2 regions of the Selenomonas sp. FOBRC9 genome follow, and region 1 is predicted to be linked to the other one. Evidence: predicted binding sites of a transcription regulator. Region 1 holds the regulator's gene; the other holds the start of a gene.

Evidence for each region. Region 1 encodes HrcA, which represses chaperone genes, less so after heat shock. Its sites were predicted from a motif close to TGTTAGCACTCNNNNNNNNNGAGTGCTAACA; they were not measured.
Region 2: a site for HrcA is predicted at 1,696-1,726, ahead of groES (co-chaperone GroES). Genes of this name have one in related genera too.

What each region holds. Positions count from the first base shown of each region.
Region 1 covers NZ_ALJR01000048.1:18,018-22,442, reverse strand. Annotated here, with positions in the region: gene rplK (50S ribosomal protein L11) at 1-404, shown strand, start outside; gene rplA (50S ribosomal protein L1) at 461-1,144, shown strand; gene rplJ (50S ribosomal protein L10) at 1,305-1,841, shown strand; gene rplL (50S ribosomal protein L7/L12) at 1,887-2,261, shown strand; gene hrcA (heat-inducible transcriptional repressor HrcA) at 2,475-3,509, shown strand; gene grpE (nucleotide exchange factor GrpE) at 3,524-4,108, shown strand; gene dnaK (molecular chaperone DnaK) at 4,154-4,425, shown strand, end outside.
Region 2 covers NZ_ALJR01000017.1:3,018-7,442, reverse strand. Annotated here, with positions in the region: gene HMPREF1147_RS04155 (methyl-accepting chemotaxis protein) at 1-1,611, shown strand, start outside; gene groES (co-chaperone GroES) at 1,767-2,048, shown strand; gene groL (chaperonin GroEL) at 2,079-3,707, shown strand; gene HMPREF1147_RS04140 (thioesterase family protein) at 3,936-4,334, opposite strand.

The sequences.
Region 1 (4,425 bases):
TCGTAAAGCTGCAGGTTCCTGCAGGCAAGGCGACGCCGGCTCCTCCGGTAGGACCTGCGCTCGGTCAGGCGGGCGTCAATATCATGGCGTTTGTCAAGGACTTTAACGAGCGTACGGCAAAGCAGGCAGGGCTGATCATTCCGGTTGAGATCACGGTCTTTGAGGATCGCTCCTTTACCTTTATCACGAAGACCCCGCCGGCAGCAGTTCTGCTGAAGAAGGCTGCGGGCATCGAAAAGGCGTCGGGCGAGCCGAACAAGACGAAGGTCGCAAAGCTCCCGCGTGCAAAGGCGCGCGAGATCGCCGAGTCTAAGATGCCGGATCTGAACGCCGCGTCGATTGAGGCGGCAACATCCATGATCGAGGGCACCGCCCGCAGCATGGGAATCGAGATCGTCGACTAAGACGCTCTCTGTGGCAGGGCATTCTGCCCGCTGTGACCACGAAAGGAGAACACACAATGGCAAAATTTGGTAAGAAATACCAAGATGCCGCAAAGCTGATTGAGAGCGGCAAGCTCTACACTTCGCAGGAAGCAATGGAACTCGTGAAGAAGACCGCCACGGCGAAATTCGACGAGACCATCGAACTGCATGTGCGCCTTGGCGTCGATCCAAAGTACGCGGATCAGCAGGTGCGCGGCGCCCTTGTCCTGCCGAACGGCACGGGCAAGACACAGCGCGTTCTCGTCTTTGCCAAGGGCGAAAAGGTCGCCGAGGCGGAAGCCGCCGGTGCGGACTTCGTCGGATCGGACGAGATTGTGCAGAAGATTCAGGGCGGCTGGCTCGACTTTGACGTCGCCGTCGCAACGCCCGACATGATGGGCACGGTTGGTCGTCTCGGTAAGGTGCTTGGCCCTCGCGGCCTCATGCCGAACCCGAAGCTCGGCACCGTCACCATGGATCTCAAGAAAGCAGTTTCTGAGATCAAGGCAGGTCAAGTGGAATACCGCACGGACAAGGCGGGCAATATCCACGTTCCCATCGGGAAGGCCTCCTTTGATGCGGAGAAGCTCCGCGAGAACTACCAGGCAGTCATCGAAACGCTCATCCGTGTAAAGCCGGCAGCGGCAAAGGGGCAGTACATCCGCTCCATCACGGTCGTCGCGACGATGGGACCTGCCGTCCCCGTTGCGCTCAGCTAAGCCTGAGCGGCGGAATTTCCCCGGGCTGTAGACAGCAGGTTTGCGAAAGCATCTAACGACGAAGTCGCCTGCCGAGGTCGGACGTGAATTAGAACATTCATCTCCGGCAGAGCAGCCGGAGATTTTTATATTCCATAAACGAAAGGAGGGAAACAATTTCATGGCAGATCATAAAAAAGAAGTTATCGTTGAAAAGCTGAAAGAGCAGCTTGGCTCCGCCAAGGGTGCCGTATTCACGACGTACAGCGGCCTCACGGTCGCGCAGGATACGGAGCTGCGCCGTGAGCTGCGCTCTGCGGGTGTCACCTATCATGTCGTGAAGAATACGATGCTGCGCCGTGCCGCCGATGCGCTTGGGCTCGAGGGGCTTGACCCGCATCTTGAGGGAACCACGGCGTTTGCATTCTCCGCGGAGGATGCCGTTGCTCCTGCAAAGGTTATTTGCGATTACATCAAGAAGAACAAGCTCGACGACAAAGGCGTTCTGTCCGTCAAGGTCGGTACCGTCGAGGGCAAGGTCATCGAGGCAAACGAGGTGCAGGCACTTGCCTCGCTCCCGTCGCGCGAAGAGCTCATCGCAAAGCTTATGGGCAGCATGAACGCGCCGATCTCGAACACGGTGAACGTCCTTCAGGGCGTCATCCGCAACGCCGTCTATGTGCTTGATGCAGTGCGTGCGCAGAAAGCGTCCGCATAAGGAAGAATATAACAGATTTCATACAAAATTTTGGAGGTATATCTCATGAATAAGGATCAGATTCTTGAAGCTATTGAGAACATGACTGTTCTCGAACTTTCCGAGCTCGTTAAGGCAATGGAAGAGAAGTTCGGTGTCAGCGCCGCCGCTCCGGTTGCGGTCGCAGCTGCCGGTGCGGCGCCCGCAGGCGGTGCCGCTGCTGAGGAGAAGACGGAGTTCACTGTCGTTCTCGCGTCCGCAGGCGATAAGAAGATCAACGTCATCAAGGCCGTCCGTGAGGCAACGGGTCTTGGGCTGAAGGAAGCAAAAGAGCTTGTTGACGGCGCACCGAAGCCGGTCAAGGAGAACATCGCCAAGGCCGAGGCCGAGGAGCTCAAGGGCAAGCTCGAAGAGGCAGGCGCAACGGTCGAGCTGAAGTAATTTACTTCAAAACAAACTATATTAGAGCTGCTGCATGGAGACATCGTGCGGCAGCTCTTTTTTCGTGCGTCTAATAAATCCGCTAAAAAATATTTGACTTTTTGTCGTTTTACGCTTGACTTTTTGCTTTTTACGCTGTATATTCTTTATAGATTCGGTTAGCACTCGACAATATGGAGTGCTAACAACAGTTAAAAGAGAGGAGAGGGGTTGATGGTGGATGAACTTGACGCACGCAAGAGCAAGATCTTGTGGGCGATCGTAGACGACTATATTGCGTCGGCGGAACCGGTCGGATCTCGGACACTCGCACGCAAATATAATCTCGGCATCAGCCCTGCGACCATCCGAAACGAGATGGCGGATCTGGAGATGCTTGGATTCCTAGAGCATCCGCATACATCCGCCGGACGCATCCCGTCGTCAAAGGGCTATCGGTTCTATGTCGACGGACTTCTGCCGGTCGCTCCCGTAACGGAGACGGAGCGCACGCGTATTCACGAATGGTACCGTGCACGCGTGCGGCGCCTCGACGAGATGTTCCAAGAGACGGCGCGTCTTATCGCAGATGTGACGCACAATGTTTCGCTCGTGCTCGCGCCGCAGGCAGCACAGTCGGCATTTCGCCTGCTGCAGTTCCTGCCGATGGGCGAAAGCCATGTGATCGCCGTCCTCATGACGGATGCGGGCTTCGTCGAGAATCGCGTCATTGAGATTCCGGAGGGGGCTTCTTTCGAGGACTTCCTCCGAATGGCGGACGCGGTTAACCGCATACTCGCGGGCAAGGCACTGCGGGATGTGACGCGTGAAGATCTGAGGTGCATTCGTGACGACATCGGTGATGAGGCAATATTTGCCGAGGCGATGCACGTCATGCATCGAGCCCTCGAGGGGCGTGACGGGGAGCGTTTGTACCTTGGCGGTACGTCGCAGCTTCTCGCACATCCGGAGTATCGGGATCTTGAGCGTGTGCGCGAGATTTTGCACGCCCTTGAGCACGAGGATCTCGTCAAGGAGATCCTGCACACGCATACGGGCGAGGGGCTGACAGTGACAATTGGGCGCGAGAACATGAGCAGTGCGTTTTGGGATACGAGCGTGATTACAGCTTCGTATCATGTGGACGGCAGACTGCTCGGTACGATTGCGGTGCTCGGTCCGACGCGCATGGAATACGCGAAGGCAATGCGCATTCTGGACTATGTGAACACGAATTTAACAGAGATGATCCATCGTCTGAAGTGGTAGAAGAGGTGAACAGCTTGCAGGAAAAGGAAGAGCCGGTACAGGAGATACCGGTGGAAGAGGTGCAGCCCGCAGAGCAAGAAGTCGAAACGGACGAAGCAGCCACAGATACGGCTGTGGAACCGGAGATTCAGGTGGAGGGCACTGCGCCCGAAGAGGATCCTGTCGACGCGCTCGAAGCGCAGCTCAAAGAGAAAAATGACCGCATTCTGCGGCTTCAGGCGGATTTTGAAAATTTCCGTCGGCGCACGGCAAAGGAGAAGGAAGAGCTGACAGCGGTTATCACGCAGAATATACTCGGCGATCTCCTGCCGCTCCTCGATAATTTCGAGCGGGCGATGGCGGTGGAGCAGACGGACGGCGAGGCGTTCCGCAAGGGCGTGGAGATGATCTTCACCCAGCTCAAAGAGGTGCTTGACAAGAACGGTCTGGAACATATCGAGGCGGAGGGGCAGCCCTTTGACCCGAATGTGCACCAGGCGGTTATGCGCGTCGAGAACCCGGACGTCTCGGACGGGACGGTTACGCAGGTGCTGCAAAAGGGCTACCGCGCAAAGGGACGCGTCATACGTCCCGCAATGGTGCAGGTCGCCGGCAGTTAACAAAAAAGAAATCACATCATCATATTTGATTTGGAGGAATATAAAATGGCTAAAGTAATTGGTATTGACCTTGGTACGACGAACTCCGTTGTCTCGGTGATGGAGGGCGGCGAGCCTACCGTTATCACGAATCCGGAGGGCAGCCGCATCACCCCGTCGGTGGTTGGCTTTACGAAGGATGGACAGCGTCTCGTCGGACGTCTGGCGAAGAACCAGGCGGTTTCAAACCCGGATCGTACGATCTCGTCCATCAAGCGCCATATGGGCGATCCGAACTATCATGTCACGATCGACGGCAAGAGCTACACGCCGCCCGA
Region 2 (4,425 bases), on a different contig from region 1:
TACTCGAACTACCGTGCGAAAGAGTCGCTCGACGATATGTATAACCACAACCTCATGACGACGCAGTACCTCAACGATGCGAACAATCGGCTGCGCAAAATCAGTGTGAACACGCCGTATCTGTTGCAGACGGATATGCCCGTGGACAGCCGCAAGGTGCTTGTGGACGATGTGCTCGGCAATCTTGACGGAATCCGGCACGATATGGAGGAACTCAAAAAGATTGACACGAGCGAGCGCGCGCAGGCGACCATTGCTGAGCTGGAAAAAAACCTCACTGTCGCCGCGGATAAGGTCGGCGCCATCAACAATATGGGGACTGCACCGGAAGATCGCATTGCGGCCTTTAATAATCTTGCGTCGCTCACGGTGATTTCGAGCAATATGGATGTGCTCACTCCGGATAACGTGTTTCAGGGAAAACAGGTCTTTGAGGCGAACAATGTCCGCTATGACGAGACGGTCTACACCTTTGCGGTGATCCTGCTGATCGCGCTCGGATTCGGGCTGTTCGTTTCGCGTCTCATCGCGGATAATATCTCGGGACCGCTTGCCGCATCGATCGGACACCTCAACGCCGTGGCGGCGGGCGATCTGAGCCGCGAGATCCCGGCGGAACTCTCGGCGCGCCGCGATGAGATCGGCGTCGTGGTGCAGGCACTCGGCAAAATGCAGGGCTTTATGAAGCAGGTGCATGAGGAAGCTGAGACGACGGACGCCATGGTCGGCGAGCTTGAGCAGATGCTGAATAGTCTCAGCGGCGACACACAGGACATGTCAGCCGTAACGCAGGAGATGTCGGCGGGCATGGAGGAGACGGCGGCGTCCACCTCCAACGTTCAGCATCTCAGCAGCGATCTCAGTGACGGCATTAAGGGGGCGGCGGATGCCGCCGCGCGCAGCGAGGAGTATGCGCGCGAGATTGTGGGACGCGTCGCACAGCTCAAGACGGCGATGGAGCAATCGCGGGCAAGCGCCGATCGCATCTACGGGGCGACGAAGGCCTCTGTCGAGGAAGCGATCGAATCCGCAAAGGTTGTCGACCAGATTGGACAGCTCACACGAGATATTGCTGAAATTGCGGAGCAGACCAACCTGCTCGCGCTCAATGCGAGCATTGAGGCGGCGCGCGCCGGTGAACAGGGGCGCGGCTTTGCCGTCGTTGCGGGTGAGGTCGGCAAACTCGCCGAGCAGTCGCGCGAGACCACCGAGAAGATCAGAGGCCTCACGGGGCAGGTCACGGCATCCGTACAAGCGCTCTCAGACGGAGCATACAGCCTGCTGCAATTCATCGACGAGGACGTCCATGCCGACTATGGGCGGATGGATGAAACCACGCTCTCCTATGAGAAGGATACGGCGTATTTCCGCAAGAGTGCAGAGGATACGACGACAAATTCGCAGCAACTGCTCTCCGCTGTCAATGAAATGAACCAGGCGATGGACGAGATCCGCAATGCAACCCATGAGGGAGCCGTCGGCAATACGAAGATCGCGGAGAAAGTCGTCGGTATGGCGGAGCAGTATGAGGATATTTTGGCAAAGATTCAAACCTTCAAAGAAGGTACGGCGCGCCTCAAGAACCTTGTTGCAGCATTCAAAGAGGGCTGATTTTGCCGCCTCAAAAAGCAGTTTGACTTTTTTATAAAAAGACTATTGACTTTTTGACTTAAATGGATTACTATATGAATCGTGAGTTAGCACTCAGTAAATGAGAGTGCTAACAGCGTAGAATATCATTGTTATGAAACTAGGAGGCAGATACCATGATTAAGCCATTGGGCGAACGTGTTGTCATTGAGGTTGCGGAGAGCGATGTCACGACGGCGAGCGGCATTGTGCTCCCCGACACGGCGAAGGAAAAGCCGCAGAAGGGCAAAGTCGTTGCCGTTGGCACGGGCAAGCTGCTGGATAACGGACAGCGCGCCACACCTGAGGTGAAGGTGGGCGACGGTGTCGTATTCTCGAAGTACTCGGGCTCTGAGATCAAGGTCGACGACAAGGACTATCTCATCGTCCGCGAGAGCGACATTTTGGCGATTCTGTAAGATTACGCAGCTTTTAGGAGGCATATAGTAATGGCAAAACAGATTTTGTTTGACGAAGAGGCGCGCCGCGCACTTGGGCGCGGCGTTGACGCACTGGCAAATGCGGTTAAGGTAACGCTCGGTCCCAAAGGCCGCAACGTCGTTCTCGATAAGAAGTACGGCGCACCGACCATCACGAACGACGGCGTAACGATTGCGCGCGACATCGAGCTCGAGGATCCGTTCGAAAACATGGGCGCACAGCTCGTGAAGGAAGTCGCGACGAAGACGAACGACATCGCAGGCGACGGCACGACGACCGCGACGCTCCTCGCACAGGCGATGATTCAGGAAGGAATGCGCAACGTCGTTGCGGGCGCAAACCCGATGATCGTCAAGAAGGGCATTGAGTGCGCAGTCAAGACCCTCGTCGAGGAGATCAAGAGCAAGGCACAGAAGGTCGAGACCAAGGCAAAGATCGCGCAGGTTGCGGCGATCTCCTCCGGCGACAGCGAAGTCGGCGACCTCATCGCAGAGGCGATGGAGAAGGTTGGCAAGGACGGCGTTATCACGGTCGAGGAGTCCAAGTCCATGGACACGAACCTCTCTGTCGTCGAAGGAATGCAGTTTGACCGCGGCTACATCTCCCCGTACATGGTGACGGATACCGAGAAGATGGAAGCTATTATGGACGATCCGTATGTGCTCATCACGGATCGCAAGATCTCGTCCGTTGCGGACATCCTGCCAGTGCTCGAGCAGGTGGTCAAGCAGGGCAAGCAGATCGTCATCATCTCCGAAGATCTCGACGGCGAAGCGCTCGCAACGATCGTTGTCAATAAGCTCCGCGGCACGTTCAAAGCACTCGCGGTCAAGGCGCCGGGTTTCGGCGACCGCCGCAAGGCAATGCTCGAGGATATCGCAATCCTTACGGGCGGAACGGTCATCAGCGAAGAGCTTGGGCGCAAGCTCGACAGCGTTACGCTTACAGACCTCGGTCGTGCGCGTCAGGTGCGCTCTACGAAAGAGGAGACGACCATCGTTGACGGTGCGGGCGACAAGAATCAGATCGCTTCGCGCGTCGATCAGCTCAAGAAGCAGATCGCGGAGACGACCTCCGATTTCGATCGCGAGAAGCTGCAGGAGCGTCTCGCAAAACTCGCGGGCGGCGTTGCGGTCGTTGAGATCGGCGCAGCTACCGAAGTCGAGATGAAGGACAAAAAGTACCGCGTCGAGGACGCGCTCAACGCAACGCGTGCCGCGGTCGAAGAGGGCATCGTTGCCGGCGGCGGCACGACCTTCATCGATATCCTGCCGGCACTTGATAAAATCAATGCCGAGGGCGACGTTAAGGTTGGCGTTGACATCGTGCGCCGCGCCATCGAGGCGCCCGTACGCCAGATCGCCGAGAACGCAGGTCTCGAGGGCTCCGTCGTTGTGGACAGCGTTAAGAAGGCGGGCGACGGCATCGGCTTCAACGCACTCGAGAACACCTACGTCGACATGATCGGCGCGGGCATCGTCGACCCTGCAAAGGTCACGCGCTCGGCGCTCCAGAACGCGGCATCCATCGCCGCAATGGTGCTGACGACCGAGACACTCGTCACCGACAAGCCGGAGCCTGAGGCTCCGATGCCGGGCGGCGCACCGGGCATGGGCGGAATGGGCGGCATGATGTAAGGATGCCCCATGCGTTCCGGTAAATAAACGGTTTTAGCATTTTGGCAAAACGATTTGTGCATATTTTGTGCATAGAAAGTTTTACGTAATACAAAAGACGTCTCTCCGAAAGTTCGGAGGGGCGTCTTTTTATGTTACATGTTATACGCTGCCGGTGATATTAGGGGGATGCCCAAAAATGAAAAACTATCTGCTGTGCGGATGGATATTTATTTACACGAGGAAGGATTAGCGCTTGCTCTCGGCTTTGGCAAAGAATTTTTCCGATGCGACGGCAAAGCGCTCATGCGTGCCGGAACCGATCTCCTCGCGGGCATCGTATGCCGTGACCTTGAGGTTGATCTTGCGTCCGTCGACCGCCGTGACCTCGGCGACGGCGCGGACGGACAGTCCGACGGGCGTTGCGGCACGGTGGCTGATAGAGAGTGCAGTGCCGACGGTCGTCCATCCGACGGGGCATTCGCGCTGGCATAGCTCAGCTGCGGCGCGTTCCATGAGCGCCGCCATGCAGGGGGTCGCGTAGACGTCGAGCGATCCGCTGCCGACGACGCGCGCGGTCTTCTCCTCCGTGACGGTGTCCTGTACCTCGTGTGTCATGCCGGGGGCGATGGTGCTTGTAAATTCCATGAGAGTTCCAGCTCCTTTTCCATGATTTGGACTTGGTATAGGTAATTTCTTTTTTATATTTTACTGCATGCCAAATTCTTATGCAACGGGC